2 linked regions of the Desulforapulum autotrophicum HRM2 genome follow. The protein of the gene in region 2 interacts with the protein of the main gene of each other region in a pairwise test. Links are inferred from orthologs where the notes say so. Each region holds a gene or a part of one and is shown on either strand. Other genes may lie near its edges.

Region 1 (16,961 bases), 1.2 Mb from region 2 along the record:
CCCAGTTTTCGGCCGTTGCTGTAATCTCTGCATCTGCCTGTTCAATCATGGGCATGGTGTGCTGTTTGAACCGGTTGTAGGGGGAGTTGGGTTGCCAGCAGGGGATTCCCCTTTGCCGGGACCTTTCAATGAAAAATTTTACAAGGACAAGTTTTCTGAGCTGGTTTGACAGGGCCATGACAATTTGGAGCGGATGGAAGCCTGCGTTTAAAAGGGATTTAAGATAAAAAAGAGCTGTGCCTGCATTGCGGTCGCATACTGCATTGGTGAGTTCAAATATGGCATCCTTTCGGGTTCTTTTTACCACCTTCTGCACATCCTGAACTGTTATGGAGACCCGTTCGCCGATGAATGAGACCAGTTTTTCAAGGTTGTCACTCAGGGTTGACGGGTCAAAGCCGGTACGGTCCACAAGCATGGCAAAGGCGTCCCCGTCTATGCCCTTGCCCGTGGCGTTGAGAGTACCTTCCATAATCTGACGCAGGATGGCGGACTGCTGTGTTTTATCGGCCTGGCGACTTCCTTTGGGAACCGAACAGTCAATCACCAGACCCACCGCCTTTATCTCTTTGAAAAGAGCCCGGCGCTTATCTGCGGTGTCGGTTGTGACAACAAGGAAATGACCTTCCAAAAAAGGTTTTTTAATGAACTTCTGGAAGGTGTCTATCTCTTGTTTCGAAAATCCCGCCACTTTGGGAGCGGTGGGGGCAGAAAAAAGAGGGGCATTCTTCAGTCCCAGGACCAGCAGCGGTTCAAACGAGTAGGTGGCCAGGCGTTCTTTGACATTGGCAAGGGATGCGTCAACCCCCTCTAAAAGTTCATAGGATAGTTCCCGTCGTTCTTCGGGTACGAGGGCTGCAATGATTTTATCAAAGGCCTTGCGGGTGAGGAACGCTTCGCCATAGGCAAGAAAGAACCCCGGCAGGGGTTCAGATGCAAGAAATTTAGAAAGTGCATTGTAATTAATTTCCGGCATGTCGTGCCTGCCGTGACAGGAAAAAAAGCATAAAGGCTGCAAACAGGGCCATTGCAATCCCAATTGCCTGGGAAACAGAGAGGATGTCCATGAAAAAATTTCCCCTGAAATCGCCCCTGAAGGTCTCGATGGCGCTTCTTGCCATCCCGTAGAGAAAAATATAGCTCCAGAAGATTCGGCCCTTGAATCCCCTGTTCGGGTGGGTCGTTTTTCGTTCCATCAGGATCAGGATGATGAAAATAATCAGGTTGGAGAGTATGGAATAGATCTGGGTGGGATGGAGGGGCACCTCCCTTGGGGCAAGGGAATCAATGTTGTGGAATTCGATGGCCCAGGGAAGGTGGCAGACCTTTCCATAACAGCACCCGGCAAACAGACAGCCAATTCTGCCGATTGCGTGTCCGATGGCAATGGGTGGCGCCAGAACGTCAGCTGTCGCCCAAAGATTGATGGACCGTCGTCGAACAAACACAAGAGCTGAGACCATGGCAAAGAGGAACCCGCCGTAGAAGACAAGTCCGCCGTTCCAGATCTTGAACACCTCGAGAAAATCGTGGCTGAATTCGGAAAAATTGAGAATTACATAAAAAAAACGTGCGCCAATCAATGATGAGGCAAGGATCAGAAAAAAAAGGTCTGATATGAGTTCCGGCTCGATTCCACGGTATTCAGCCCGGCGATTGGCAACCCACAGGGCGGTCATGAATCCGAGGGCCACAAAGAGCCCATAGGTGTAGAGGGTTATATTTCCGATTTTAAAGAGGACAGGGTGCATGGGGACTCCTATAGATCCGGAACCTTGTTAAAAATCACATGGTAGACAAAGACCACCATGCCGATGGTAATGGCGGAATCGGCAACGTTAAAGGCCGGCCAATGATATGCCCCCAGGTAGAAATCAAGGAAATCCACCACCATTCCAAATCTGAAACGATCAATAAGGTTTCCCACGGCTCCGGCAAAGATGGCGGCAAGGCCGAAGGAGAGGACCCGGTGGGTTTGTGCTGTCCTCTGGTAAAGCCACAGGATCATGAGGGCCACAAGGGAACTGACAAACAAAAAGAAAAATTTCCGTACTTCAGGGGAATGCCCGGCAAATAAACCAAAGGCACCACCGGGGTTCATGATATGGGTCAGGTTAAAGAACCCGTGGATCACAGGAATGCTTTCATGGAGGACAAGTGTTGTTGCAACAAGGGCCTTGGTGGCCTGGTCCAGTGCTATGATAATGGTACTTACCAGACAAAGCCTTACCAGGGCCCTTGTATTCATGGATCTATCCTTCAATGGCTGCAATCTTTTCAAGGGCTGAAGAGCAGCGCTTGCAGGCACCTTCACTGCAGGATTCAGCGCCCACGGTGAGGTCGTACTTCCAGCACCTGTCGCACTTTTTCCCCGAAGCCTTGGCCACCTTTACGGCAAGACCTTTGATCTCGCTGCTCACAAAGGTATCCCCCTCCAGCGTGTCCGTAACTTCGGCGGCGGAGACGATGAAGATGTCCCTGAGATCCTCACTAAATTCCCTTAACAGATCCCCAAGGGCCTGGGTGGGTGTCTTGATTAAAATGGCTGCATCCAATGGATGACCGATGAGCTTTGCCGTTCGTGCCTCTTCAAGGGCCTTGGTTACCTCAGCCCTGAGTTCCCGGATTTTTTCCCAATCATCGGCAAGGGCCTTGTTCGTCCATGCTGGATTGGCGTTGGGGCGGTGGGCCAGGTGAACGCTTTCCGGTCTCCCCTGAACCTCGGGCATGTAGGTCCATATCTCTTCTGCCGTGAACGGCAGGATGGGTGCCATGAGCCGTGTAATGCTGTCAAGAATCAGGTACATGGCTGTCTGGGCGTCCCGCCTTGCCGTGTCCGTTGCAGGTGAAGTGTAGAGCCGGTCCTTGATGATGTCCAGGTAAAAGGCGGACAGATCCACCACGCAGAAGTTGTGGAGGCTGTGGTGGATGGTGTGAAACTCATAGGTGTCATAGGCCCCAAGGCATCGTTCAAGTACCTGGTTCAGTCTGTGGAGGATAAACCGATCAAGGCCCTCCATGTTTTCCACTGGTCTTGCATCCACAGCCGGGTTAAAATCCGACAGGTTGCCGAGCATGAACCTGCAGGTGTTTCGGATGCGGCGGTAGGCGTCGGAGAGCTGATTGACAATGTTATCTGAAATTCTTACATCGTCCCTGTAATCGGCAGATGCCACCCAAAGGCGAAGGATATCTGCCCCGTGGGCCTTGATTATTTTTTCAGGCGCAACCACGTTGCCCACGGACTTGGACATTTTCTTGCCCTGGGAGTCAACCACAAACCCATGGGTGAGAACCGATTTGTAGGGCGCTTTTCCCGTTCGTCCGACGGCGGTTAACAAAGAGCTGTGAAACCACCCCCTATGCTGGTCACTGCCCTCAAGGTAGAGATCTGCCGGCCGTTCAAGGCCTTCACGTTCTTCAAGAACTGCCGCATGGCTCACCCCAGAATCAAACCATACGTCAAGGATGTTATGGTCTTTGGTGAATTTATCTTTGCCGCAGCTTTTGCACACGGCACCCTCGGGCATGAGATCCTTTGCCTCCCATTCAAACCAGATGTCTGAGCTGTGGGCGGTAAAAAGGCTATGGATTTTGTCGACAGATTCCCTTGTCACATAGATCTCACCGCAGCTTTCACAGTGGAACACGGGAATGGGAACGCCCCAGGATCGCTGGCGGGACAGACACCAGTCCGGACGGTTTTCGATCATGGAATAGATCCTGGCCTTTCCCCAGGCCGGGATCCAGTTGACGTTGTCGATCTCGGCAAGGCTTTTCTTGCGAAGATCAAGCTTGTCCATGGAGATGAACCACTGGGGGGTGGCCCTGAATATCACAGGTTTTTTACACCGCCAGCAGTGGGGATATGAATGGGTAATATTTTCCTGTTTGATCAGGGCGCCCAGATTGTCCAGCCGCTCGACAATGCCCTTGTTTGCCTTGAAGATGAACTGACCTTTGAACTCTTCGACATCATCGGAAAAGCAGCCATTGTCAAGGACCGGAGAGTAGGGCTCAAGCCCGTACTTGAGACCGACAACATGATCGTCGGCGCCATGGCCCGGGGCTGTATGAACACAACCCGTTCCTGCCTCCAGGGTGACATGCTCGCCCAGGATCACGAGGGAATCTCGGCCATAAAGGGGGTGGCTGCATTTTGTGTTCTCAAGGTCTTTTGCGTCAAGGTCCCCGAGATTGGTGTAGGTGTCAATGTTAAAAGTAGCCATCACCTGTTCCACCAGTTCCTTTGCCAGGATGAGCACCCCATGATTTTGTGTTTCAACGGCTGAGTAGATAAACTCTGGGTGCAGACAGACGCCAAGGTTGGCAGGAATGGTCCAGGGGGTGGTGGTCCAGATGACAAATGAGGTCTCTTTGTCTTTAAGGGCGGGCAGAAGTCTGGAAAGGTCGTCCTTGACGGCAAATTTTACATAGATGGACGGCGAGCCTATGTCCTTGTATTCGATTTCGGCTTCGGCCAGGGCCGTCTGGCAGGAGCAGCACCAGTATATGGGTTTTTTACCAAGGAACATATCCCCCTGGAGGGCAAACTCACCGCACTCTTTGGCAATCCTGGCCTCATAGGCTTTGTTCATGGTCAGGTAGGGCTCATCCCACTCTCCTGCTACTCCGAATCGTTTGAACTCTTCCCGCTGGATATCCACAAAGCCCTTGGCATACTCCCGGCAGGCCTGTCTCACCTGAACCGGGGTCATATCGGCTTTTTTTGAGCCCAGTTTTTTGTCCACATTGTGCTCAATGGGCAACCCATGGCAGTCCCATCCTGGAACATAGGGGGCGTCAAATCCAGCCATCTGTTTGGACCGGATAATGATATCCTTTAAGATTTTGTTGATGGCGTGTCCGATGTGGAGGTGGCCGTTGGCATAGGGAGGGCCGTCATGGAGAATAAATTTGGGCTTCCCCTTTGAAGACTGTCGGATCTTCTGGTAAAGTCCTGACGCCTCCCAGGCATCAAGCTGGGCAGGTTCGCGGTTGGCCAGGTTTGCCTTCATGGCAAACTTAGTGGATGGCAGGTTCAGCGTCTTTTTATAATCCATGTATCCTCCAGGAATCGGAATGTAGAATGTATCAATATATATGTAAATGGTGTCTTTAAAATATCAAACCCTAAAGTTAAGTCAATATCCATGTAAAAGTCAAGATCAACCTTCTTTTGCATGGTTCTAAAGGGGCTTAACTGAAACAATGGTCCGGCCATGGTCTTCCAACGGAAGCAGATAAGAGATGGTTTTTACCTCATATTTCGACAGGGAGACGGCGTGGGCCTCCTCGGTGCCCGCCCTGCCCTTCATGGCAAAAATAATACCAGTGGGTGACAAAAAAGGCGCGGCCAGCACAACAAATCGGTCAAGGGCGGTAAAGGCTCGGGATGTAACCACATCGAACCTGCCGGCGAAAGCCGGGTCTTTGGCAAGGATTTCCGCCCGGGCATGGACGGCGGTGATTGACTTGAGTCCGGTCAGACTTACAAGGCGGTTGAGAAACGAAACCCGTTTTCTGGATGCGTCCACCAGCACAACCTCCAAGTCCGGTCGAACCACCTTGAGGGGAACACCGGGAAAACCGCCCCCCGACCCCATGTCGAGCACCCTGGCATTTTCTGGAATATGGGGGGCAATGGCAAGGCTGTCGATAAAATGTTTTGTGGCCATCTCCCGGGGATCGGTAATCGAGGTGATGTTGAACTTCCGGTTCCACTTTAAAAGCTCTGTTCCATGGCGTGCCATGGTCCCAAGGTGATCCGGGCTAAGGGCTATTCCCAACTGATCACCGCCGCTTTTGACCATCTCCTTCCAGGCTCCGCCAAAGGGCGGGTCTGGGATATGTTTTTTGCTTGACATGATTGGCATAATTATTTATTATATTGGAATTTTTTTAAACCGTGTAACACCTTAATCAAAATACTGATACTAACAGAGCCGATACCAATTTTCAATATTAAAAAAGCGGCAACATTTATCCATTATCCTTGATAATGGGGTGTGCATTAATTTCAGTCAAAGGACAGTCTCATCATGCTTAAGGACTTAAAAAGGGTAAGGAATATCGGAATCAGCGCCCATATCGATTCGGGTAAAACAACACTTACAGAAAGGATTTTGTTCTATACCGACAAAATCCACCAGATCCATGAGGTCAGGGGCAAAGACGGCGCAGGTGCTGTCATGGACTCCATGGAGCTTGAACGCGAACGCGGCATCACCATTGCTTCGGCCGCCACACATTGCGAGTGGAAAACATTTGCTGTCAATATTATCGATACGCCTGGCCATGTGGATTTTACCGTGGAGGTTGAACGTTCTCTCAGGGTACTTGACGGCGTTGTGCTTATTCTCTGTTCTGTTTCAGGGGTTCAGTCCCAGTCCATCACCGTTGATCAGCAGATGAAACGTTACCAGGTCCCCTGCATCGCCTTTGTCAACAAGTGCGACAGAAGCGGTGCCAACCCCTACAGGGTGGCAAAACAGCTTCGGGACAAGCTCGGCCATAACTCGGTCCTCATGCAGATTCCCATCGGTCTTGAAGATAAGCTCAAAGGTGTTGTGGATCTTGTTACCATGAAGGCCTATTATTTTGAGGGTGACAACGGCGAAAAGGTCATAGTCAAGGATATTCCGGCAGAACTTGCAGAAGACGCAGCCGAGAAGCGAGAAATCATGATCGATGCGGTTTCCGCATTTTCCGACGATCTCACGGACGCCATCCTTGAAGAAAAAGAAATCTCCGAAGAGATGATCAAAGAAGCGGTCCGCAAGGGAACCATTGCCCGGGAGATGACGCCTGTGTTCATGGGCTCTGCCTATAAGAATACGGCTGTTCAGCCCCTGCTTGACGCTGTACTTGACTATCTGCCCTCGCCCATTGATGTTGAAAATGTCGCCATTGACCTTGACAACAATGAAGAGACCGTTACGCTCGAAAGTAGCTTTGATAAGCCCACGGTTGCCCTTGCTTTTAAGCTTGAGGACGGCCAGTATGGCCAGCTCACTTACATGCGGGTCTACCAGGGGTGTTTGAAAAAAGGCGACACAGTGATCAATTCCAGGGACGGCAGAAAGACAAAGGTCGGCAGGCTCATCCGCATGCACGCCTCTGAAATGGAAGAGGTGAATGAGATTCCTGCAGGTCATATTGGTGCCATGTTCGGTGTTGACTGTGCATCTGGAGACACCTTTGTGAGCCCAGGTATTAACTACTCCCTGATTGCCATGCACGTCATGGACCCGGTTATCTCCCTCTCCCTTCAGCCGGTTGACAACAAGTCCCAGATCAACATGTCCAAGGCTCTCAACCGGTTCACCAAGGAGGATCCCACATTCAAGACCTTTGTGGATAAGGAGACCAACGAAACCATTATCCAGGGTATGGGTGAGCTTCACCTTGAGGTCTATGTGGAGCGCATGAAGCGTGAGTACAAGGCCGAGGTGATCACCGGCAAGCCCCGGGTTGCCTATCGTGAGACCATCACCCGTAAAGCTGAATTCAACTACACCCACAAGAAGCAGACCGGTGGTTCGGGCCAGTTTGGACGGGTTATGGGGTATGTGGAACCCTTTGACGAAGAGTTTGAATTTGTCAACAAGGTCACGGGCGGAAGAATTCCCACCCAGTTCATCTCTTCGTGTGAAAAAGGGTTCAAGAACTCAATGGACAAGGGACCCAAGATGGAGTTCCCAATCACCGGAGTCCGGGTGGTCCTTGAAGACGGTGCCTACCATGCCGTGGATTCGTCTGAAATGGCTTTCCAGGCTGCGGCAAGGGGCGGTTTCCGCGAAGGATATCTCAAGGCAAAGCCGGTTATCCACGAGCCCATCATGAAGGTTGTCATTGAGACTCCCAACGAGTTCCAGGGTTCGTGTATGGGTCTTATCAACCAGCGCAGGGGTATTATCCAGGGCTCCCAGGAAGAGGGAGTCATGTCTGTAATTGAGTCCAGCGTTCCCCTTTCCGAGATGTTTGGTTTCTCGACTATTCTTCGATCCGCCACCCAGGGAAAGGCCCAGTTTTCCATGGAATTTTCAGCTTACAAGCAGGTACCCCAGTCGGTTGCCGATGAGCTTGTAAAGGCCAAAGAAGAAGAAGATAAGAAGAAAAATTAAGCATTCAATTAAAAATAAAGCGAGGGAAATATGCTGAAAAACGATCTCATTCACAGGAGCCCGGCAATCATTATCATGGGCAGTGAGAATCTTCACCAGGGCAGATTTGGCGCCGTGCTTTCACGGGCCGGTGTCGGCAAGACACAGTTTCTGGTTCAGATCGCAATTTCAAGGCTTCTTGAGGGGGAAAACATCCTTCACATCAGCCTCAGTGACCCAATGGACAAGATAAATGTTCGCTATAAGGAAGCGTTTACAAGCCTGGTGGACAGCATCGGCTATGTTGACCCCATGAAGGCCAATCGCCTTTGGGAAGATATTGAACCCTGCAAAACAGGGATCAGCTACAATGAGTTGACCTTTACCGCAGAAAAACTCAGGGATTACCTAAAGACCCTCCGAAAGGGGGATGTTAAAATTCCGGCCATGATCATTGTTGACGGCCTGGACTTTGATACGGACCTTGCCGACCTTATGGACGATCTCAAGTCAATTTCCGAAAATTTTGAGACTGCCTTCTGGTTCTCCATGCAGAGCCACAGGGACGAACCCTTGACTGAAGTCGGGTATCCCAGGCAGCTTGATCAGGTAAAAGACCGGTTTGATAAGGCACTTTTTCTCCAGCCCAAGGATGAAAAAATCAATGCCGTGGTCCTCAAGGACGGTGACAGGGCAAACCAGCGGTATACCCTTGATCCTGCGACCATGCTGGTAATTTAGATCGTGTTTGAACGAAAACTCACCCACCTGCTGCGTTGCTTCACAAAGCTGAAAGCCTCACGTACTACAGTACGCTCCGGTTTCAGCTTTGATCGCGCCTTGCATCTGGGCAAGTTTTCATCCAAACACGGGTTCTCGGTCAGGCACTAGTTACAACTATTTGTCAGGGCCGGGTATCACATCCGGCCCTGATAGAGTTAAATCACTGTCCGTTGTTTCCAGGGAATCCATAAACTCGGCAATGATCCTGTAGACCCGATGGGCACCCCTGCCCAGAAGAATGCCATGGCGGTCAAAATCCAACAGATAAAATTCCTTGATTACGCAGCCAAGCTTTTTAAACAGCTTGGCTGTTTCATCCGGTTTTACCATTGGATCTTTCCTTGACTGAACCACCAGAACAGGGGTCTTGATGTGGCCAATCTTCGGTTCAAGTTTCTCCATGAATTTTTCAAGCTGGCGTATACCGGCGATTGGATTTCGAAGATAGTCAATTCCAGGATTTTCAGTTTCGTGGTGAATAAAATCCTTTGCAATAGTACCGATCTTTGTCCGTTTCAGAAGATGGTTCCAGATGTCCATGGCAGGCGCAAAATAGGCGCCTGAATCCAGGATTTCCCTTGGCGGTGCCACGGCAAACACCCCATGGACCTTTTCCACCCGGGTTGCAAGATCAAGGGCGATTCCTGCACCTGTTGAAAAACCACCGATAAAAATCTTGTCACACAGGTGCCGTAAAACAGCATACCCCTCTTCGGCCGATTCGATCCACTCTTCATAACTCACCACTGCCAGATTTTCAGGCCCGGTGCCGTGGCCCTTGAGTCTGGGTGCATGGACGCTGTATCCCCTATCATTGAAAAACTGAGCAATTCCTTTCATTTCAGCAGGGGCTGCCATGTATCCATGGATGAGAAGAACGCCCCTGGTGGCGCCCGTGTTTGAGGGGAGAAAAATCGATTTGCCTACACCCTTTGGTTTTGATTCATTTTCTATAAAATAAGTGTTGTAATCATTTTCAAAATCAGCCTTCTCCTTTTGGAGCAATCGGTTCTTGACAAGGATGGAAATTTCCCGGGGTGTTTTCCGGGCAAGTTCAATCAGAAAGAGCTGTACGTCTGTCAAGGGGTCAACCTCGTTGGCCATGACCGAGACTGGATCATCAATGCGTATTCGATGGAAATTCAGATTCGTGTTCAAGGGTTCATTTTTTTTAAGGATATTTCCATTTTCCAGGGTGACGCGTCCTGTATCAACGGCGGTCTGAATAAAATCGCCAAACCGGTTGTGCCGGTCATCGGTCAGAAGATGGATTTGGTTCTGGTAGAGGCTTCCGTGCAGGTTCTGGTCTGATTCCATGACCCTGCCCGTTATGGCCAGAAAGGCCCTGCATTTGAAATCGTAAACCCCAATGACAGGGCCTGGAAAGTATTTGAGAATGGATGCAAATATGTGGTCATAATTAAGGGTGGTCATCCCATAGACCGACGCCATGTATCGTTCCATAATCTCGATAGAAACGGTTTTCATGACGGGCCTGGAGGCCATGGTGTTTGAAAAGGTAATCCTTCGTCTGGATGTAAGATCGCTCTCAACCAGCCAGTTGTGCAGAAAGCCTGCAATGGGGATGGGCGTACCAAACCGGATGTCAACGTCAACACCTGTAAGAAGCATGGTGCCCTCGGTCATGAGTTCGTCAAGGACCCTTTGGGACGGTTCAGCCATGAGGTTCACAGCAATGCTGCTCAGCAGATTTTGCTGGGCCCTGAGCGGGTAGTAGGTGATGTTCACCGGCACGATAAAGGTTTGAGTCGCAAGTACCTTTTCAGGGTCATGGATCTCCAGCATGGACACAATCCTGTCGAACTCATGGGGATTTATCTTCTCCATGCGCCGGAGTCGTTGTCGGTAAAATTCGGTGGTAAGGGCGATGACGGCAGCTCCGGTGTGGGGGCGGGACACCCCGGTATCATGGGTGATTTTAAACTCATCCGACTGGACAAGCTTCTTGTTTTTCACCATCATGCCTTCTGGAAAGATAATGCACTGGGCATCGCCGGATATGAGGTTCTTAACAATGACCAGGTCCCGGTCCGGGTCCTTTGTGGAGACAGCCCCCATGCTGGAGAGGATTCCCTTGAGTGCCCCATGGAAAAGATCACTGCTTGCAAGGGACCAGACCGGTTTTTTAATGAGGCCATGGATGTGGTAGGGCAGAAAAATGGTTTCCATGCGGGTGAAGTGATTTGCCGTAAAAATCACGGATGCGTCGGGGATATTCTCCTGGCCGTGGATGGAAACCCGGGCCTTGGAAAAACCCGAAAAGGCCTTAAGGGTGTACCCGGACATGTAGTAGGCAAAACGGTTCAATTGCCCCTCAAAGGTTCCATTTAGATTCCCCGTTCTTTTCGAATGGCGTCGTAGGCCTCCTGGATCTCCCTGAACTTGTCGTTGGCAAGCGTGATGAATTCGTCAGGCAGGCCCTTTGCCTCAATCTTGTCGGGATGGTATTCGGAAACCATGGTTCGATACTGTCGTTTGATCTCCTCATTGGTGGCGGTTTCATCGATCTTTAAAACCGAATAAAAGCGATTAACCGCCTTGACGTATCTGGATTTAAGCCTTGCATAATCCGTGTCTGAGAGGTTGAATATCCCTGCTGCTGAGAGAAGCAGGAATTCTTCTTTATCGCTGATGGCACCATCGGCCGCAGAAACCCTCAAAAGAATATCCATCATCAGCTCAATGACCCTGGGCTGGTTACTAAAAGCTGCATGGAACTGAAAGGCAAAGGCTTCAAAGCTTTCGTTAGAATTCAGGGCCTGCCTGAAGATATTGACAGCAGAATTTCTGCTCTCAGGGTTGAGGTTAAGGTCCTGGCTCATGAATCCTTCAATCGAGGCAATTTCCTTTTCACTGACCATGCCGTCGGCCTTTGCTATTTTTGCCAGCATGGAAAATGCTGCCACAAAAAAGGTCATCTGGGACTCTTCATTCGTTGAAAGTCGCTGTTGGGACTGACCCGACGACAGGTAAAGGGCCTCTTTTTTATCAAATGTGTGGCCGAATGCTGCTCCTGCAACGGCACCAATGGGGCCTCCAAGGGCAAAACCGATGGTTCCCCCAACCACTTTTCCAAGCCAACCCATAACGTTTCCTTTTCAATTAATAGTCTTGTGTAAAATTGCAAAAATCACTATATATAAGCATATGATGAAACCTGACGTCAATTTTTTAAAAAAACAAATAAGTATAACACAATGACCGCAAAGAGTGTAACCGGAATTATTATTTTAGCCCTCAACTTTGCCGGGATCTGTTTTATGATAGTCATGTTTTTTACAGGCAGAGGACAAAAAATAAGGACCAAACCCATGGCGAATGGGGTTGTGGGGGGAAGGGAAAGGCCCAAAAGTGCTGAATTAAATTCCAGTGAGTCTGGGGCTTTTAACAAGGCAGACTATCTGCTGGATGATTTGGATTTAAGTGAATTTGATGATCTTGATCTTGACGACGATGATGGAGAGTAAAAAAATGATGTTTTTGAACATGAAATCTGTGGGAGTTTGCCTTTGTTTATTGATCACTTGTGCCGGTTGCGGTCCTGCCATTGTGGGGACAGCAGCAGTTGGAGCCTATAAGGGTACAACAGATGAACGTACCTTTGGCCACATGGTCGACGATTCATTGATTACCGGCGGGGTCAAGACAAGGCTTTTATCGGATAAATTTTCCAGTGGGTTAAAGATCGACGTGGACACTGTTGAGCAGGTTGTAACCCTTACGGGCGTGGTCGAAAATGCTGAACAACGGCGAATAGCTGAAAATATCGCCCTTGCAACCCCCAACGTCCGACGGGTGGAAAATCTGCTCACCGTGGGCAGCAAGAGTACAGGGGAGAGATTTGATGATGCCGTTATCTTGAGTAAAATCAATACTTCGCTCATGAAAGAGCCGGGGGTCAGATCCCTTAACATTGACGTGGATGTCAACCAGGGCCGTGTCACCCTGACGGGTATTGTGACCTCTTCCGTTGAGCGGGACCGGGTTGTAAACATTGCAAGAAGCTGCCCCGGGGCCATCTCTGTCCGGGACAATTTAGTCATTAAATAGCCTGTTTTTCAATGGCGATGGCCCCGGTTCTTGCCGGGGCCCTTGGGTCAAGCGTTGGCCGATTGTTTGTTGTTCTGCCACCGTTTTTTTCTTTCCCGCTGTTTTACCGGGGCACACCGTGTTTCAATGGTGTTTTTGCCTAGAAGGGCCTCAACCTCTTGAAACAGGAGGGGGTCGGGAGAGACCAGTTCATCCTGGGACAGCTGGATAACAACCGATGAACCGTCTTCAACCGTAATCTCAAGAAAGACGCTGCAGGTTCCGGCAAACCTGTGAAGCAACCCCTTCAGCCGCTCAAGGACGCTTATATCTGCCCCTTTTGCCGCCATGGTTATAACAATGCTTGCCGTCCACTCCGCCTCTGCCTTATCAATGGGAACGATCTGCTCGGCAAGGAGCTTTACGTTGCTTTCACGTTTCTGCACTTCAGCCTGGAGAATGACCGGGGTATCGTCGTTCAGAAGATAGTGAACCTCCTGGTAGAGTTCCGGAAAGATCACCACCTCCACACTGCCCTTTTTGTCCTCAAGGGCTGCAAATGCCATCATGTCCCCTTTCTTGGTCTTTAGAATCTTCAGGGGCCGGAGGGCACCTCCCATGCGAACGCTCTGGCCTTCGGGGGTTTCCACAAGGGTCTCTGAGTTGACATTGGCAAATTTTTTGATCATCTCTTCGTACCGGTCAAGGGGATGGCCTGTAATGTAAAACCCCAGGGTCTCCTTTTCCATGGCCAGAAGATCGTTATCATCAAGCTCTGGAATATCGGGCATGGAAGGTACGCTTAGCGGCAGTGCTTCTCCCCCTTCGGTATCGGCAAACAGGTCCATCTGGGCATCGGCCTTTTCCCGCTGAATGCGGTTGCCATGGTCCAGGGCGTCTTCAAGCACTGCCATCATCTGGCTTCGTTTGCTGCCTGTGCTGTCAAAGGCGCCGCATTTGATCAATGCCTCGAGTACCCGTTTGTTGACCTTGGTCAGATTGACCCGTTCGCAAAAGTCATAGATGGAGGTGAAAGGGCCCTCCTGGCTACGGATTTCAACAATGGAATCAATTGCGGCAGACCCGATGCCCTTGACTGCGGCAAGACCGAACCGGATGGCAGCGGGTGCCACGGTAAATACCGATTCACTTTCGTTTACATCCGGTGGAAGGACGTTTATCTCGTGGTTTCTGCACTCGTCGATGAATTTGACAACACTGTCAATGTTACTCATGTCACTGGTCATGAGGGCGGCCATATACTCAAGGGGATAGTGGGCCTTGAGATATGCCGTCTGGAAGCAGATCAGTGCATAGGCGGCACTGTGGGATTTGTTGAACCCGTAACCGCCGAATTTTTCCATGAGGTCAAACAGCTCTGCGGCCTTTGCCCCGTCCAGGTTGTTTTCCTTGGCACCCTTGAGAAACAGTCCCCTGTGTTCTTCCATCATGGCGGGAATCTTTTTACCCATGGCCTTTCTGAGTCCATCTGCATCGGCCATGGAGTAGTTGGCAAGAACCCCTGCAATCTTCATTACCTGTTCCTGGTAAAGAATGACCCCATAGGTCTCCTTGAGAATGGGCTCAAGCTGGGGAAAAAGGTAAACCACATCTTCCCGGCCGTGCTTTCTTTCCACATAGGAGTCGGCCATGCCGCTGTCCAGGGGGCCAGGTCGGTACAGGGCCACCAGGGCAACGATATCACTGAAGCAGGCGGGCTGGAGCCTTGTGATCAGCTCTTTCATGCCTGAACTTTCAAGCTGGAAAACACCCGTGGTATCGGCCCTTGCCAGAAGCTCATAGGTGGGCGGATCATCCATGTCGATCTCAAGGAGATCGGGTACTTCTTTGGACTGTTTCTTTAAGAGGTCCAGGGTGTTCTTGATGACGGTGAGGTTGCGAAGACCCAGGAAGTCAAACTTCACAAGACCCAGTTTCTCCACAAAATTCATGTCAAACTGGGTGACAACCTCGCCCTCTTTTCCCTTGTAGGTGGGAAGATATTCCACCAGGGGTTTATCTGAGATCACAACGCCGCAGGCATGGGTTGATGCCTGGCGGGGAAGTCCTTCCAGGAGCAAGGCAATGTCAATCAGCTCTTTTTTGACCGGATCCTGGTTGACAAGCTCCATGATCCGGGGCACATCCTTCAGGGCCTGGCCCAGGTTTTTTGCATTATCTGGAATGAGTTTTGCCAGGACATCCACCTCAGGCAACGGAACGCTCAAAGCCCTGCCAACGTCCCTGACAACGGCCTTGGCCTTGAGTTTACCAAAGGTGATGATCTGGGAGACGTAGTCTGCTCCGCCGTACCGATCAATCACATACTTGTAAACCTCGTCCCGGCCTTCAATGCAGAAATCCACGTCAATATCCGGCATGGAGATCCTGGACGGGTTGAGAAATCTTTCAAAGATCAGACCGTGGGCAATGGGATCAAGGGCCGTAATCTCCATGGCATAGGCCACCATACTTCCTGCGGCAGACCCACGCCCGGGTCCTACAGGAATGTTATGCTCCCTTGAGTAGCGGATGAAATCGGCCACAATGAGAAAATATCCGGGAAACCCCATGTCCAGGATGACGCCGATCTCATAGGCCAGGCGTTCCCGATAGAGGGCCTCATCAAGGTTGGGATTTTTTCGTTTGAGCATCTTGAGGCGCCGTTCAAATCCCTCCTGGGCCTGGCGCTTGAAAATTTCCCCGGCGGTTTGAACGCAATCCTCTCCGCTCTTTTCTCCCTGGGCACTGGTATATCTTGGAAAGTGGTATACCTTTTCACCAAACTCTACATTGCATCTCTTGGCAATGAGTAAAGTGTTTTCAATGGCACCTGGATAGGTTTTGAAATCGGCTATCATCTCGTCGGCAGACTTGAAGTAAAGCTCGTCTGAATCAAACTTGAACCGGTTGGCGTCGTTCAGGGTGTTGCCCGTCTGGATGCACAAAAGGGCTTCATGGGCCCTGACATGATCCCGGGACAGGTAATGGCAGTCGTTTGTGGCCACCATTGGAATGGAAAGTTTTTTTGAAACCTCCCATAGCCCCTGGTTGACCTTTTCCTGGATCTCCATTCCGTTCTTCTGGATTTCCAGGAAAAAATTATCCTCACCAAAGGTATCCAGGTAGTAGCGGGCCGAATCAAAGGCCAGGTCCATCTGGTTGTGGATGATTTTCTGGGGAATATCACCCTTCAGGCAGGCGGACAGGGCGATCAGGCCTTTGCTGTATTTTGTCAGCAGTTCCCGGTCAATCCTTGGTTTGTAGTAAAACCCCTCAAACTGGGCAATGGAGACAAGTTTACACAGGTTTCCATACCCCTCCCTGTCCTTTGCCAGCAGCACCAGGTGGTTGAGTCCCTTGTTGTCCTCGGCTGTCTTGTTTCGTATGCTCCTTGGTGCCACATAAACTTCGCACCCCAGGATCGGCTGAATGCCGACTTTTCTGGCCTTTTCATTAAAGGGAGCCGTGCCGAACATGGTACCGTGGTCGGTGATGGCCACGGTATCCATGTTGAATTCCTTGCAGCGTTTGAGCAGGGCATCCAGTCGAATAGCCCCATCCAAAAGGGAAAACTCCGTGTGGACATGGAGATGACAAAAAGGTGAAGGTGTATCCATCATTGTTTCATGCTGTCCACGCTGTAGTTGGGAGCCTCTTTGGTGATGATGACGTCGTGGACATGGCTTTCTCTCAGACCTGCAGCGGTAATTTTGACAAAACTTGCCTTTTCCCTCAACTCCTCAATGGTTGAGGCACCAAGATACCCCATGCCGGCCTTTAATCCGCCAATCATCTGAACAATGTTTTCCTTGACCGTTCCCCTGTAGGGAATACGGCCGACAATTCCTTCGGGTACCAGGGTTTCATCCACCTTGGAGTCACGCTGGTAATATCGGTCGGAACTTCCCTTTTTCATGGCCTCCACAGACCCCATGCCCCGGTAGGCCTTGTAGCTTCGTCCCTGGAAAATAACGATCTCGCCGGGACTTTCACTTGTGCCGGCAAGCAGGCTTCCAAGCA
Region 2 (15,649 bases):
GCCGTTAAAGTTAAAGAAAAGTCCCCGGGCCGATCGAATTTGATGTTCAATTCTGAAATGGGGGGTCAGAAGCAGGGCCTGGAGTCGGGTAAGCCAGGAGTAACCCTTATTGAGAAAGGTCCACCGTGCCTGGACCATGCCGATATTGGAATGATTGAACCAGGGAATGGTTTTCTCAAGAAAATCCGGATCAGGAATAAAATCGGCATCAAAGAGAGCAATAAATTCACCCTTGCACACAGCCATTCCATTTTTAAGTGCGCCAGCCTTATAACCTGTTCTGGAACGCCTTGTTATTGCTGAGATGGGAATCTTTCTGGATACCCAATAATCAATCCTTTGTTGAACAATTTCCCGGGTCTGGTCCGTGGAATCATCAAGTATCTGGATATCCAGTTTTTCCCGGGGCCAGGCAAGTACGGCAACTGCATCAATGATGCGGGCAGCCACCATGGGTTCGTTGTACAGGGGAACCTGAACCGTTACCCGGGGGATCCTGGTCATTGGGGGCAATTCAGGAGGATTAACCATGAATCGTTTGTTTTGCCCATGCCTGTGCCAGCAGGTCAGAAGCCATAATCTGTGGACCCCATACAGGGCTATTCCACCCATGCTCATAAAATGAGCCACCGTCAAAATAAAGAAGAATTTATCCATAATGACAGGGTCAATACCATGGGAAGGGTGGTAAAATCAATGAAATGTGGCCCATTGTAATTGTCGATATCTAACGGCAAACAGATATGGACAATCAATTGGACACTAGGAAATAAAACCCATACATTGCTCTAATTTATCAAAAGTAAAGGAGAGACCATGGAACGTACTGCCAAATGGATACTTGTGGGCCTGATTACTGTCGTTGTTTCTGCATCCACCTGTTTTGCAGGCGCATGGACTGCGCCCAAAGGTCGCATGTACAATAAATTAAGCGTTAATATATATACGGCAGACCAGCAGTATAATGATTCAGGAAACAAGACGGGCTTTGCCAATGATGGTGATTTTTCCGATACCAACATAAATTATTATATGGAGTACGGGATCACCGACACCTTGACTGTTCTTACTTCTTTATCCTATAAATGGCTGGAATCAGAAGACCTTTATAGCGTTTCCAAGACAGATGGCTTTTCCGATGTGGATTTAGGGTTGAAATATCGCCTTTTTTCAAACAGGGCAGGTGTCATGTCCATCCAGGGCCTTATCAAAATTCCGGAGATGTACGACACAGACGATGCTGTGCCCCTGGGCAATGGCCAATACGACACTGAATTCAGACTGCTCTACGGCCATTCCCTGTATCCCTTTATTCCGGGCTATTTTAACCTGGAGGCTGGATACCGATTCCGGGCTGAATCGCCTGCAGATGAGTTCCGTTATCTGGTGGAATTTGGAATGGATTTGACTAAAACTGTCTATGGCCGGGCAAAACTTGATGGGATTATCGGAATGGGTAATGGGGACTTGTCCCAGGATGTTTCGAACAACCCAACGACTTCCCTGGATTATGATCTTGGAAAGCTGGACCTGGCCCTGGGGCTTCATGTATCACCCAAATGGTGTTTTGAGCTGGGATACCGGGCTGAAATCTACGGCGAGAATACCGCGGCTGGAAAAAATATAAGTCTGGCAGTGATTTTCGAATACTGATGAAATTTTAAAAAGGTTTACCTTTGGGGTGTTCTTTTGAGCATTCCCAGAAGGGTGGTTGCCAGCACTGCTGCCCCGGGAGCTGAAATGATCATCAGGCTGGTCATCCCATTTTCAGCCCACTGGCCCGTGGCAGCAAGGGTAATGAGAACACCATAGGAAAGCATCAAAGACCAGGTGAAAACCAGGCCCCCAGGGGTTGGAGTAAATGGCAGAAAACCTGCAAGATAGATCGCATACCAGGGATATACGGTGGGGCTGAGCACCAGGTAGGCAGAAGAGATAATCAACAGAAAAATCATGGCATCTTCAGAAGATCGTTTTGTTGCTGACTGTCTGATGAAAAGGGTTCCAATAATTCCGGCAAATACTGTTGCAACCAAAAGTCTTGAGACCATTCCTGATCCGGTTAATTCCCTGATACTTCTGAAGATAAAGCCTGAAAATTCCCAATGCCTGAGGTAGTTGCCCAGGGTCACGAAACCATTGATCATTTCCGGAAAAAAGGGAAGACTAAGGGCCAGAATGGTGATAGAAAAAGACAATAGGGCAGTCAGTCTTCGTTCCTTGCCCACCATGAGCAACCAGGTGGGAAAGAAAATCAGGGGCACCCATTTGGTCACCACGGAAAACCCCATAAAGAGGCCGCAAAGAAAGCTGGAACGGTTTTGAATGGATAGGACAAGGGATGCAAGAAAAAATAAAAGGGCCGCACCATCAATGTGACCTGAACCTGCAATTTCAAGAACGGGCAGCGGATTCCAGGCATAGAGAATCAGCGGATACAGGGGACGACCCAGTGTCCTCAGCAGAATTAGAATCAGGACACAGGTGCCCATGTCCATGGAAAAAAGCATCAGCTTCATTCCGAGAACAGGTCCTGTAACACTCCCCAGGGCCGCACCAGCGGCAAATACTACCTGGGCCCCGGGAGGATAGATGGTTGGGATATGATTGTGGTTGATAAGGGGAACCAATGCCTTCATTACCGGGCCTATATTCTGGGCATCCAGGGGGGCGATTGCATAGGGATTGTTGCCTTGGATCATCATCAGGCCGTCAAACAGATACCGGTAAATATCATCGGAAAGAACCGGGGGTTGCCACAAAAACATGATCCGGAACAGGGCTGCCATGGTAATAATAAAAATCGGGGATTCGGCACGTTTTCCATGGGTGCCCCAATACTGTCCCAATGCAAGGAGAATAACAATGATACCTGAAATTCCTACAACCAGGGGGATTGAAGCCGATAAATCCGGCACCAGGGCAAGGCGCCCAAAAAGGATGGCAACCCCTGCCCCGATCAGGACAAGAGGGTTGGACAGGGGCCCCAGGGTGATGTTTTTTTTGATCATGATATGGGCAGCTGTTATCAGAATGCCAAATCCATGTCAAGGCGCTGACCTGGCACTTCTGGATGTTCAGGCCCTCAATAATGACAAAACCGCCTGGGTGATTTTGGATGCCCGACCTGTCAAGGCATGGGAAGAAGAACACATTAAAGGTGCATTTTCCTTTAGCTGGGAACAATATACAACCGTTGACAAGGATCAAATTGCCTATCGGATTAAAGATTCAAAAATACTTGGTCAGGCCCTTGGTGACCTTGGCATCACCCCGGTCACAAAGGTGGTTGTATATGCGGATGCCGGAGAAAGCTGGGGTGGAGAAGGCTGGCTTTGCTGGGCTCTTGAATGGCTGGGCCATCAAGGAGAGGTTCGACTCTTGAAGGGGGGCATTCAGGCATGGAAACGCAATGGGTTTGAACTTGCCCAGGGCAGGTCATCTCAACCAACACCTGTCCCGGTGTCTTATATCCCAAAGCCCGACGCTGCCATGCTTATCTCAGCCAGGGAACTCAAGCAAAGGCTCCATGAATTTCAGCTGGTGGATACCCGTTCCATCCGGGAATGGTTCATGGGTCATCTCCCCGGGGCTGTTCATATTTCGTGGACCCGTTTTTTCACTGGACCGGACCGAATTCCCCTGGATGTAGTTCAGCTCAAGAAATTGTTGAAAAAAAACGACCTGAATCCTGATAAACCGATCGTTTATTACTGCTCCGGTGGTATCCGTTCTGGTTATTCCTGGCTGGTCCATGAACTTGCAGGTTTGCCTGAATCCTTGAATTTCGAAGGTGGAACAGCAGAATGGGAGGTGGTTTATCCCTGAACGGTTTTATCCCATGAATAGAAAAAAGGGCGGGGCCGCCCCTGTTGTTCCAATCTGCCATACCATCTCCGTTGTGATTCCCACCAGAAACGAAGCGTTGGTTATCGGTCGGTGTATAAAAATCATCCTCAATGCTCCCCATGTTGTTGAAGTAATTGTGGTGGATGCAGGATCACAGGATAAAACCCGGTCCATAGCCGAAGCGGCAGGGGCAAAGGTTCTTCTCCATAACCCCTGCCAGGGAGACGGCAGGGGCCGGGGAGGGCAGATCCGAGCCGGCATTAACGAGGCCCGGGCAGATGTGGTGGCCATTGTCCATGCCGATACCCTGGTTCCCCCCAGGACCTTCACCCGAATGATCCGTGTGTTAAATGCCAGAAGACTTGTTATTGGCGGATCAGCAGGGTGCCGATTCCAGATCCGGTCTCCAGGCAGAGCATGGCAGATTCGAATTAAACTCATCGAATTTTTAAACCATGTCCGGGCCATGGTCTTTGGCATCAGTTTTGGTGACCAGGTACAGTTTTTCCGGCGGGAACCTGTTTTTTCAAGGGATCTGTTTCCAGATATCCCCCTTATGGAGGATGTTGAATTTGCCATTCGAATGCGTTCCCTGGGAGACCTTGTTTACCTGAATGAAAAGGTAGTGGTATCAGCCAGGCGATGGGAAACCCGAGGATCTGGGAATGCCCTTCTCGTTATCGCTCTTTTTTTCCTCTACCTGATACAGCGTCCATGGGGCCAACCGGATACAACCTTTTTTTATGAGCGTTACTATGGAAAACCCCCTGGCTGAACCGGCTGATTTCACCCAAGCGCTTTTTTATAACCGGCACGGCCGGAGCGAGGTATCTTCACCGGCCACAACGAATGATGAAACGCCTCTGTTTACAATACTTCGGTGAGTGTTTCATATAAATCTGTCTGCCCCAGGATCCGGAATGCCGCCATTGGATGGGACAAATGAGAGGGCTCATCAGACCCGTAATTATGGCTGTATCTGTAAATGGCCGATGGACACTACCATGTTGATATCCATATATGGTTCAGGCCTTTTCCAGCTCGGGTGATTTTGATAAATTTCGAAAAGCTGTCAGCTGTTCGGTGGTTCCCAGTACGCCCAGTGTATCCTGTTCTTCTAAATTAAAATCTGGGTCTGGATTGGAATTGAGGAGCCCCTCTCGTAAAATGCCGGCAATGGTCACACCTGTCAGTGTCCGGATTTTTGACTGTCCGATGGACATTCCGGCTAATGGGCTGCCAGGTTGGATGGTGATCCAGGTCAACTGGAACAATCGTGAACTGTTTTCAAGCTGGGCAATGGATTTGTATTCAGTCTGGGAGTCATACAGGGGCTGGTAGAGATTGTGACGGATTTCATCTGTAAATTGCTGAATCCTTTCAATGGGCAGGTCCAGGTGGAGCAGTGCCTGCCGGGTAAATTCAAGCCCGGTTTCCAGCTCTGGCTGCACAATATGATATACGCCATTGTTCTGGAACTCTTTCATCTGATCAAGGGAGTCGGCCCGTGTGACCACATGCAGATCCGGTTGTATTTTTTTTACCAGCAGGGTGATTGCCCGGGCAACAACGGCAGCAGGGGTGGTAACCAATAAGAGTTTTGATCGTTCGATGTTGGCTGCTTCCAGAATAACCGGTTGACTTGCGTCCCCGTAAATGAGGGGAAATCCAAAGGACTTTAACTGTTCAACGCGCCTGCAATCAAATTCGATAATAACAAAACAGACCCCGATCTTTTGAAGCACATCTGCGATATATTGCCCGACCCTTCCGCCGCCGGCAATGACCAGGTGGTCTTTCAGACCTTGTTCCGGCAGATTTATCGTCTGGAAAGTATAGGCCTTACCCCATTTATTGCGAAGGGCATACAGCGGTGTTGTCCATCCGGAAACAAAGGGGGTTAGAAACATGGTTATGATGGTCGTGGTCAGGATCAGGGAATAAAAATCTGCTGAAATAGAGTGGGTACTGACCCCCACCCTTGCCAGAACAAATGAAAATTCGCCGACCTGGGAAAGTCCCAGAGCCATTGCAAGGGGGATGACATTCCGGTAACCAAAGGCTTTGCTTAAAAAGCCGAAGATCAGTCCCTTGCCAACCATGATGATCAATACCAGCAGCATAACCGTTCCCAGATGATTGATCAGGTATCGAGGGTCAAACAACATTCCCACCGACGTGAAAAACAGAAGACTGAATATGTCCCTTAGGGGGATGATGTCGCTGAGGGCCTGGTAGCCGTAATCGGATTCACTGAGCAGCATACCTGCCACAAAGGCTCCAAAGGCAAAGGAAAGACCAAAGAGGTAAGTGCCGTAGCCGATGCCCAGTCCCATGGCAACGGTTGACAGCAGAAATAATTCCCTAGAATTCCAATGGGCAACCCGTTTCATGACCAGCGGGATAACCCGGGTGCCGGCTATAATCATCACCAGCAGAAAGCAGACGGCTTTAACCGCTGCCATGGCCAGCAGGGGTAACCCTGCCCTGGGGTGGTTCAGCTGGGGAAGGATGATCATCATCGGTACGATGGTCAGGTCCTGGACAATCAGCATTCCGATCATCACCCGGCTGGACAGGGTGCCCATTCGTCCTTGATTTTCAAGGGTTTTTAACAGCACCATCGTACTGGACAATGAGATCAGGGCACCGAACCAGAGGGACTGCATCCATGGCCATCCAAAGGCCTGGCCGGTGCAGAATCCAAAGACCATGGTCAAGAAGATCTGAATGGGGGTGCCGATGAGGGCAATCCTGCGGATGGGCTTTAACTCCTTGAAGGAAAACTCAAGTCCCAGGGCAAAGAGCAGCAAAGCAATCCCTATTTCAGCAAGCATTTCGATTTCATGGATACCCGATACGGTCACTCCTCCCGTATGGGGACCGACGGCTACACCGGCCAGGATATACCCCAGAATAAGGGGCTGCCTGAGCCGTTGGGCCAAGAGTGCCCCGATAAAGGCAGCCATTACAATGATAACTATATCCCCAGCAATTCCCATGGTCTCTGACATCTCCTCTTAAAAAAATTAAGGTTCTTTTGCCCGGTTTCTATTTATCATATTTCTGGAGGTTTCAATATTAAATATTCAGATTTCAAACGCCGGTTACCAGGGAACCTTTGACCCCATTAAGCAAATTTGCAAAAAAATAGGGGAAAGTATGGCAGGAATTGTGTTAAAAAGGCAACCAAGAAAATCCGGGGCCATTTTTTAAACGGCGTCAATCCAGATAATCTATAAAAAGGATGATTGCATGGAAATCAAATCAAAACTTCCCAATGTCTCGGTAACCATATTTACCCAGATGTCACAACTTGCCATGGAACATAATGCTGTGAACCTGTCCCAGGGATTCCCTGATTTTGATGTTAACCCCGAACTTACAGCCCTTGTCAAGGCTTACATGGACAAAGGATTTAATCAATATGCGCCCATGCAGGGGATCCCGGGGCTCAGGCAAAGTATCCAAAAGAAGGTTTTCAATCTCTACGGGGCCGTGTATGACCCGGACAGTGAAATAACGGTCACCTCTGGAGGTACGGAAGCGCTTTTTGCCGCCATTACAGCCGTGGTAAATCCCGGGGATGAGGTGATCGTCATGGAACCGGCCTATGACTCCTATGTACCCGCAATTCTTTTAAACAAAGGCATTCCCGTGTTCGTGAAGATGAAGTTTCCCGACTATCGCATCGACTGGGATGAGGTCAAAGATGTTGTCACAGACAAAACCCGGCTCATTATATTGAACTCGCCCCATAACCCCACAGGCGCTGTTTTAAGTCCCCAGGATATGAAAGCCCTGGCAAATATTGTTGCCGATACCCCCATCATGATCCTGAGTGATGAAGTGTATGAACATATTGTGTTCGACGGAGTAGAACACCAAAGCATGTCCCGGTATCCTGAACTCAAGGAGCGGTCGTTTGTGGTGAGCTCCTTTGGCAAGACCTACCATAATACGGGATGGAAAATCGGCTATTGCCTGGCACCCAGACCCCTGTCAAAGCAATTTCAGCGGATTCATCAATATCTGACCTTTTCCACCATGACGCCTGTACAGTACGCCCTGGCCGACATCATGGATAAACCCAATCTCTACCTTGACCTTGCTGATTTCTATCAGAAAAAACGGGACTATTTTCTGGACCTGCTGACCGGGTCCAGATTCAGGGCCATGGCCTGTTGCGGTACCTATTTTCAGATGATGGATTATTCGGAAATATCAGACGAAAATGATATTGATTTTTCAAGGCGAATGACGGTTGAACATGGGGTGGCAGCTATTCCCCCCTCGTTTTTTTACCATGGTAACGATGATCACCGGGTGTTGAGATTCTGCTTTGCCAAAAAGGACGAAACCCTTGAGCAGGCAGCAAAAATCCTGTGTACGATTTAAAAAAAATACCGATTCAGGTTGCGGGATAATAAATCATAATTATCTTTATAGGGTAGCACCACTAACCTTTGAAACGATGAAGGAGGTTTAACATGGCTAAGATGATGCAATTCATGACTGTCCATAAAAATCCGGGTATTGATTTCAAATTGGTGCAGTCTAATTGGCAGAAAATGGCAAATATGGACGACGCAACCTGGGTGCGGACGTATTTTAATAAAAATCAAGGGATTCGATATTGTATCTGGCTTGCACATGACAAAGAGGCATTGATCAAAATTTTCAATGGGGTTAATGTGAACTATGAGTCTATCCTTCAGGTTGAAGAAACTGTTCCAGATCTTTGGGGAAAAGAATGGGAAAGCAATCTGTTGGACCAGGAGTTATTGTGAAACCAGCGTTTTTCAATTAAAACACCTTGAAAACGACCTAGGGTTCCTGTCCATATTTTGGACGATTCTATTCCGATCATTGACCTAATAGATTTATGCACATGAATTGATACTTGTTTTATCACGATTAATCGTTAGATGGTATCAATTCATGCGATAGGAACTATAACTGAAGCATTACCCGGCGCCCGTTTGATGTTCAGGCAATTGACCACTAGGGCGTATATGATAGGCCGAAACTTACATAATAGACATCTCCAGACCCGTCATACAGGTAGGGTTCGGAATCATCGTATCTCATATAACTGATTCCGGCCCCCAGGGTAAAGTTGTCATCCAGGCGATAGGCTGCCTGGAAAGATACCTCTTTCTGGGTAATATCCAGATCTGAATAGGTATGGACGGTGCTCAGGTCATAACTGTAACTCACCATATCCGTCAATTGATTACACAGGGCGGAATAATCGGAAAGGGCATCCATGCCGCCATCTGAGGTCGTATAGGAACCGCTCAGGGTCAGGTTTAATTCTTCCAGTGGGCGGTAATTGATGACGCCCATTACCGTGTGTGTTTTTGATTCATATTCCGAAACTTCGCAGTACGAGCAAACCTGGCTCGATGTGATACCGCCCGCTCACCCGTCAAAAACAGGGATATTCGCCAGGGTTTCGGTTTTTGTGCGGTCAAAGATATAGGATACATTAAAATCGATCTTTGGCAGCGGAACGTAGGTGATACTGATGGATGGGATATGGGATTGTGACTGCCAGTCCGATACATCGGTTTCATCATTTTCTTTGTCTATAAAGCGGTAATTCGCGGTAACGGAAAAATTTCGGAAGGCCGACCAGGTCATATCACCTGATATTTCCTGTGCCAGTGTCGGTTGATTACTCAAATCTCCAATCCGTTCATTCTGCCTTTCCCAGTATTGGGTGCCGTTGAAAGCACCACCGCTATCGGTAATGAAATCGGATTCGCAGGCGCCGTTTACAAGGTTAAAGGGGTTGTCCGTGTCTGCCCGTTGATACCCCAGCCGCAATTTGACACCCCGACACGGCCGGGTTGTCATGCTCAATTTGTAGGTGTCTGTGGTGCTTTCGGTGTCTCCGTCTTCTGTCACTGCATAATATTTGCGATCCACTGTTTCCCGTTCATAGCCAAAAATAAGGGATGTTTTTTTAAGGACCTGATACCGTGCATCAAATCCAAGGGTTGTGACTTTCCGGGATAATGCGGATTCCCGGATGTAATCTGGATCAAAGCTGTTGTAATCCAGGGTGGGGTTATGGAGATACCAGGTATAACCGCTGTTGAGACCTTCTGTGGAAACAGGCTCTGTGACATCCACGAACACATCATCGTTGTCGATATCCTGGTATTTAAAATGACCGGAAAGGCGCCATCCGGGGAAGAACTGGTTAGTCACTTTGATGGTTGCCGTGGTGGTATCCGTTTCCAGATCTGCATCTTTGTTTTCCGTGTTGGAAAATACATAGGAAGCGAAAAAATTCGTGTTCGCCGGAAGTAAAGCATTGAGCTTGGCCGTGTGCATGTTTTTTTTCATACTGGGAACCAGATCATAAACCAGGGTGTCGTCTCCGTACTGGATGCGGTCATCGAAAATGTCACCGCTGCCTCCCGGATGTGTTGGATCATCATAGGTATTTGTGGGAGGAGCACCGTGTTCTGTGAATTCCCGGTGGAAATAATCGTATGCCAGGGTAAAGATGCTGAACTTTTTGGAGAAACCTGCCTTGTAATCCTCTGTTTCTTCATTTATCTCCCTGGAATTGCTGGTCACATGACAGGTGCCGCAGTGGCTCATGGTCATGGCCTGGCGGAGTCCCTCCCGTCTCTGTCTGCGGTAGCTGAAATGAATATCTGTACCCGGGCTGAACGGCAGGTTGATCGTGGTGTCGCTTTTCTCCTCTGAACGCCGGATGATATAGTCTTTCCCGGCGTTGAAATCTTCATGGTTCACCACCACGGCCCCGGTTTTTCCGCAAAGATTACTCATGTTATCATGATCCAGGAAATGTTCAAAACTTGAATAACTAAAGTCTTCCTCTATAATTCGTTTATAATCTCCCTTGATTCGTCCGTTAAAATCGCTATCATGGTAATATCGGCTACTAAAATCTACGAACAAGTCATTTTTCAGTACTTTTCCAGAAATATCCATGTCCGGTCCTGATGACGTGTGATCAAGTATGTTGTATTCACCAACTTTGCTGATGCTTTCATCATCATTGGCATAATGATATCCGACATCAATCTTGAAGTCATACACTGCGTCCTCACTGTCTTCTGCCCAGCTATAAAAAGATAGTCCGCACATGAATGTGAGGATTACAAATCTTGAAAACATTTTCTTGCAAATCATAGTTAACCCCCTTTTGCGTTTATCCTGATGGCCGTTTTTGTGAAAAACAGTAAAAAAATGATCATTATCACAACGCACAACATATTCCGCGATATACGGTAGTCACGAATGTTGTTTAAAAAAGGCTATCGTGTCAGCGCTTTTCCCTGGCCGGAAACAGACTGAGAGGGCAAATCCGACCCATGGATCCTTGAGTGGCACTGGGTACATTTGGTTGTGTAGGACATGGTCATCCCTTCCGTGCAGGAAGTGGTGACCCGGCCGTATACATCTGTTCCTTCTTCTTCACTGGCGATTTTTCCGGGATGAAAGTGAAACTGGTGGCATTGCAGGCAGAGAAACGGTTCGTTTTGTATCAAAAGATTGTTTGCAATGGTCCCGTGGGCATCATGACAGATGCTGCAGTCCTCCAGAACCGGGGGATGTTCAAAAACAAACGGGCCTTGTTTTGCGGCATGGCAGTCCAGACAAAGGTCGTTTGCTCTTTCCGCTGTTTTCAGATGGGCACCTGTTCCCCCATGGGGTTGGTGGCAGTCATTGCATGCCATTTTTCCCTCTCGAATGGGGTGGTGGGATGGATAGAAGGTTTTGGCACGGATACGTTGATGGCAGGTGTAACAAAGATCTGGAGGTGGCTGGGCCAGAAGGCTGTTTTTTGGAGAATGTGCCTGGTGGCAGTCGGTACAGGCCAGATCGTTCAGTGCATGGTTGCTGCCCGGCCATTCCATGAGTGAACCGGATGTATGGCATTTCAGACATACAGCAGCAGCCTGTGCTTTTGAGATGTTGCTAAAAACGATGATATCAGCCGGATCTTCGCTCTCTGCATGACGACTACCCTGTCCATGGCAGGATTCGCAACCCTTTTTTGACTTGACCACCTCAAAGTCTGCAATTCGTCCGTGGATGGTTTTTTTAAAATTTTTCTGCATTTCGCAATGGCAGTCAAAACAGGCTGCATCGCCAATATAATTCGCATCGGCAATGACAGGGATCGTGGCGGATTCCTGCGATAGATGTTTTGAAACGCACCCGGCGAAACACAAAACAATAAATACAATACAGGTGTAACATGCTGAAAATAAATGGTTTTTCATCTAATTTATCCCTCCTTGCTTGTTGGTGGAATATCCTGCTTTTCTCAATATTTGTCATGTCAATCCACGGGCATACGAAAAGATGAAAATCGACCTTAATTATCGTTTAGGTCACTTTGTAATGGGGGGCTTGCATTATTGGCGTTATCGAGCAAAGTCGGTAGAAAAGCTAGGCTGGTTTGCATTGTTGGCGTTATCAACGCAAAGTCGGTAGAGAATGGAGTCAGGGCAATGTTCTAATAATAAGAAATTTCTTTGTACAACTAATATAGTTCTATATGCCTGACTTTTGAGATTGTCAACCATAAAAAAGGAACTGTTAAATTTTTATTTTACGAAATCTTTGTGTTTTAAAAAACGTTGATATTCCATCCAAAACTTTAACTTGTCCTTGACAAGAATCAGACTTCTATCCTATTATACACGATTTATTGTTTTTAATTTTTGTATAAAAAGGGTGCTTCTATGAAACTTAGAACTTCGATTTTTGTTGTAACAACGTTTTTTCTGCTCACCATGGCCGGAAGTGCCCTGGGTGCGGACAAGATTGTCTGGAAAATGGCCAGTTCCTGGCCAAAGGGGACGGTCCTTCAGGAAATTGCCGACGATTTTGCAGCACGGATCACAACAATGAGCAACGGCCGACTTACCATCAAAAGTTATCCTGCAGGCGTTCTCATGGGCGCCCTGGAGGTGACTGACGCGGCGCGCATGGGGACCATCGACGCAGCCCACAGTTCTCCCACTTACTCGGTTGGACAGCTTCCGGCAGCCCCTCTTTTTGGATATATTCCCTTTGGCATGGAAACCATTCCCTATTTGACCTGGATGTATGAAGGTGAAGGTAAGGCCCTCTTCAGCAAACTCTACGAAAAATTTGACTTTGGCTATGTGGCTCCCTGCGGCATTATTCCCAGCGAGGACCTGGCGTGGTCCAACAAGCCCATCACCACCATGGAAGACTTTAAAGGGCTTAAATTCAGGACATCCGGGTACTGGGGCGAGATTCTCAGCGCCGCTGGCGCATCGGTGATGATGCTTCCTGCCGGTGAAGTGTATGAAGCCCTCCAGAGAAATGTGCTTGATGCAGGTGAGTTCAGCATTCCCAGTATTGATAAGGATCTGGCCTTTTATGAAATTGCCGATTACCTTCTGGTTCCCGGCATTCACCAGACCAGTACCTTCCTTGACATCAAAATAAATAAGCGCTCGTGGAACAAGCTTTCCGAAGATCTCAAGGAAATTGTCCGGGTTGCCAGCGAAGCTTCCACCATGCGGCTTTTAACCCGGTGCATCAGCAGGGATGTGCCTGCCCTGGAGTTCTTCAGGGAAAAAGGGGTGAAGATCCAGTATCTTGATCCCAAAATCCAGAAGGAATTGTCAATCAAAGCCGAAGCGCTTATGGCGCAGAAAGCTGCCACGGATCCCTTTTTTAAAGAGGTGTGGGAGTCCCAGAAAAAATTCAGAACCGAGTATGACAGCTATAAGAAGCTGATGACCCCATCCTATTGATCGTTTAATTTGATTGATTGTTCCATTTGATGATTCAATAATTCAACTTTTGGAGTTGACTGTTCTGACCTTGGTGCCAGTCTTTTTTTATCCCAGCGAGGGAAAAAGACCGGCCCTTGCCTTTAAGGTTGAGGTCCAAAGGTTGCGTTCATAAAAGCTGCCTGAACAAACAGGCGGCTTTTTTATATTCTATTTCAGACCAGGCTATAAAAATGAAACAGATACAGGCTGTAATAAAAGGTATAGATGCGGTCAGTGAAATCACGGGAAAGGTGATGATTTGGCTTGTGGTGGTTCTGACTGTAATTATCGGTTATGAAATTTTCTCCCGCTATTTTTTAAATGCACCCACCAGGTGGGCCTTTGACTTGAGCTATATGATCGGAGGTACTTTTTTCCTCATGGGAGAAGCGTGGACCTTAAGGAAACAGCAGCATGTGAGAATCGATATCTTTTATAACCGTTTTTCCCCCCGTGGAAGGGCCGTCATCGATATCTTTTTTTACCTTATTTTCTTTTTTCCCCTGTGGGCAGGGCTGTTCTGGGCGTTGATTCCCTATGTGCAGTTCTCCTGGGAACTTGGCGAGCGATCCATGCAGGGGTACTGGCGACCCATTATTTACCCATTTAAAACAGTGATGCCCATTGGGGTCTTCCTTCTGCTGCTCCAGGGGGTTGCCGAGTTTTTGAGGAGTGCAGTTATCGCCTTTGGGGGAGAAGAAATCCAATGAGTCCTGAATTAACCGTTTTTCTGATGTTTGTGTCCCTTTTAGCCGGGATTTTCCTGGGATTTCCAACCGCCTTTGTACTGGGGGGGGTGTCGGTTCTTTTTGGCGGCAGTTTAATGGGGGCTGATATTTACGGGCTTTTCATTGCCCGGCTCTTCGGCCTTATGAAAAATTACACCCTCCTTGCTGTTCCCCTTTTTCTGTTCATGGGGGTATTCATGGAGAAATCAGGCATGGCTGAACGGCTTTTCAACGCCATGCATCTACTCTGGGGTCGCATGAGGGGGGGGTTGGGTATTTCAACGATTGCCATCTCTGCCGTCTTTGCTGCGGCCACCGGAGTGGTGGGCGCCTCTGAAATAACCATTGGTCTCATGGCGTTGCCCATCATGCTGGAAAAAAAATATAACAAGTCCATGGCCTGCGGATCCATCTGCGCCGGCGGAACATTGGGGATTCTCATTCCCCCCAGTGTAATGATCATCGTCTATGGGCCCATTGCTAATATATCCGTCGGGAAGCTCTTCCTGGGAACCCTGGTGCCGGGCCTGCTGCTTACACTGCTCTATATGCTTTATATCGGTATACGATGTTACCTCAATCCCCAGGACGGTCCCCCCATACCCCTGGCAGAAAGCCAGGTAACCCTGAAGGAAAAAATGATGATCATGCTGACCTCGGTGATTCCTCCGGGGCTGATCATCTTTTCCGTACTGGGCAGCATCTTTTTTGGCATTGCAGCCGTAACAGAAGCCGCAGCCGTAGGTGCCTTTGCCAGCATCCTGCTTGCAGCAGGATATGGGCGCCTTAATATGGGTGTCATCCGGGAAGCCTGCACGCAGACCATGAGCATTACCTGCATGATCATGATGATCGCCATTGGTGCCACTTTCTTTTCCACGGTATTTGTCACCCTTGGGGGGGATGAAGTGATCACCAGGTTGTTTTTGAATCTTCCCATGGGTAAATGGGGAATCCTGGCAGCCATTATGTTGCTCCTGGTATTGTGCGGCATGTTCATTGACTGGATGGGTATTCTTTTTATTATCGTGCCCTTGATCACCCCCATTGCGGCAGAACTGGGATTTGATCCGATCTGGTTTGCAGTCCTGGTCATGGTGAATCTCCAGATCTCGTTTCTCACGCCGCCCTTTGCCTATTCTATATTTTATCTTAAGGGAATCACCCCGCCCGAGGTACAGACAACGGATATCTACCGCGGAGTTATGCCCTTTGTGGGGCTGCAGGTGTTGACTATTTTTCTCTGTGTTTTAATTCCTGAGATTA

Evidence for each region.
Region 1: the proteins of HRM2_RS06920 (region 2) and dnaE interact in binary tests that used the Escherichia coli proteins (3 or more experiments, as listed by UniProt). The link is inferred for Desulforapulum autotrophicum HRM2 from one-to-one orthologs.

What each region holds. Positions count from the first base shown.
Region 1 is NC_012108.1:2,829,954-2,846,914, reverse strand. What follows is about bases 12,807-16,961. They hold dnaE (DNA polymerase III subunit alpha), read right to left. Parts: upstream 16,562-16,961; coding sequence 13,007-16,561; downstream 12,807-13,006. Other genes in these bases: guaB (IMP dehydrogenase), read right to left, coding at 16,558-16,961; HRM2_RS25245 (BON domain-containing protein), read left to right, coding at 12,807-12,959. Also shown: holA (DNA polymerase III subunit delta), read right to left, coding at 1-976; lgt (prolipoprotein diacylglyceryl transferase), read right to left, coding at 963-1,751; lspA (signal peptidase II), read right to left, coding at 1,760-2,248; ileS (isoleucine--tRNA ligase), read right to left, coding at 2,253-5,063; 16S rRNA (guanine(527)-N(7))-methyltransferase RsmG, read right to left, coding at 5,190-5,867; fusA (elongation factor G), read left to right, coding at 6,042-8,126; HRM2_RS12360 (hypothetical protein), read left to right, coding at 8,157-8,846; HRM2_RS12355 (alpha/beta fold hydrolase), read right to left, coding at 9,003-11,216; HRM2_RS12350 (TerB family tellurite resistance protein), read right to left, coding at 11,237-11,995; HRM2_RS27665 (hypothetical protein), read left to right, coding at 12,107-12,376; more of HRM2_RS25245, read left to right, coding at 12,381-12,806. UniProt on the Escherichia coli protein: DNA polymerase III is a complex, multichain enzyme responsible for most of the replicative synthesis in bacteria. This DNA polymerase also exhibits 3' to 5' exonuclease activity. The alpha chain is the DNA polymerase catalytic subunit.
Region 2 is NC_012108.1:1,581,985-1,597,633, forward strand. Bases 6,333-9,175 are described here. They hold HRM2_RS06920 (methionine aminotransferase), read left to right. Parts: upstream 6,333-7,104; coding sequence 7,105-8,247; downstream 8,248-9,175. Other genes in these bases: HRM2_RS06915 (cation:proton antiporter domain-containing protein), read right to left, coding at 6,333-6,851; HRM2_RS06925 (DUF4242 domain-containing protein), read left to right, coding at 8,340-8,639. In the rest of the region: HRM2_RS06890 (glycosyltransferase family 2 protein), read right to left, coding at 1-657; HRM2_RS06895 (hypothetical protein), read left to right, coding at 817-1,653; HRM2_RS06900 (hypothetical protein), read right to left, coding at 1,671-3,011; HRM2_RS06905 (sulfurtransferase), read left to right, coding at 3,034-3,828; HRM2_RS06910 (glycosyltransferase), read left to right, coding at 3,842-4,624; more of HRM2_RS06915, read right to left, coding at 4,875-6,332; HRM2_RS06940 (GSU2203 family decaheme c-type cytochrome), read right to left, coding at 11,151-12,122; TRAP transporter substrate-binding protein DctP, read left to right, coding at 12,588-13,634; HRM2_RS06950 (TRAP transporter small permease subunit), read left to right, coding at 13,847-14,365; HRM2_RS06955 (TRAP transporter large permease), read left to right, coding at 14,362-15,649. UniProt on the Escherichia coli protein: Shows aminotransferase activity with methionine and histidine as substrates, and to a lesser extent also with phenylalanine.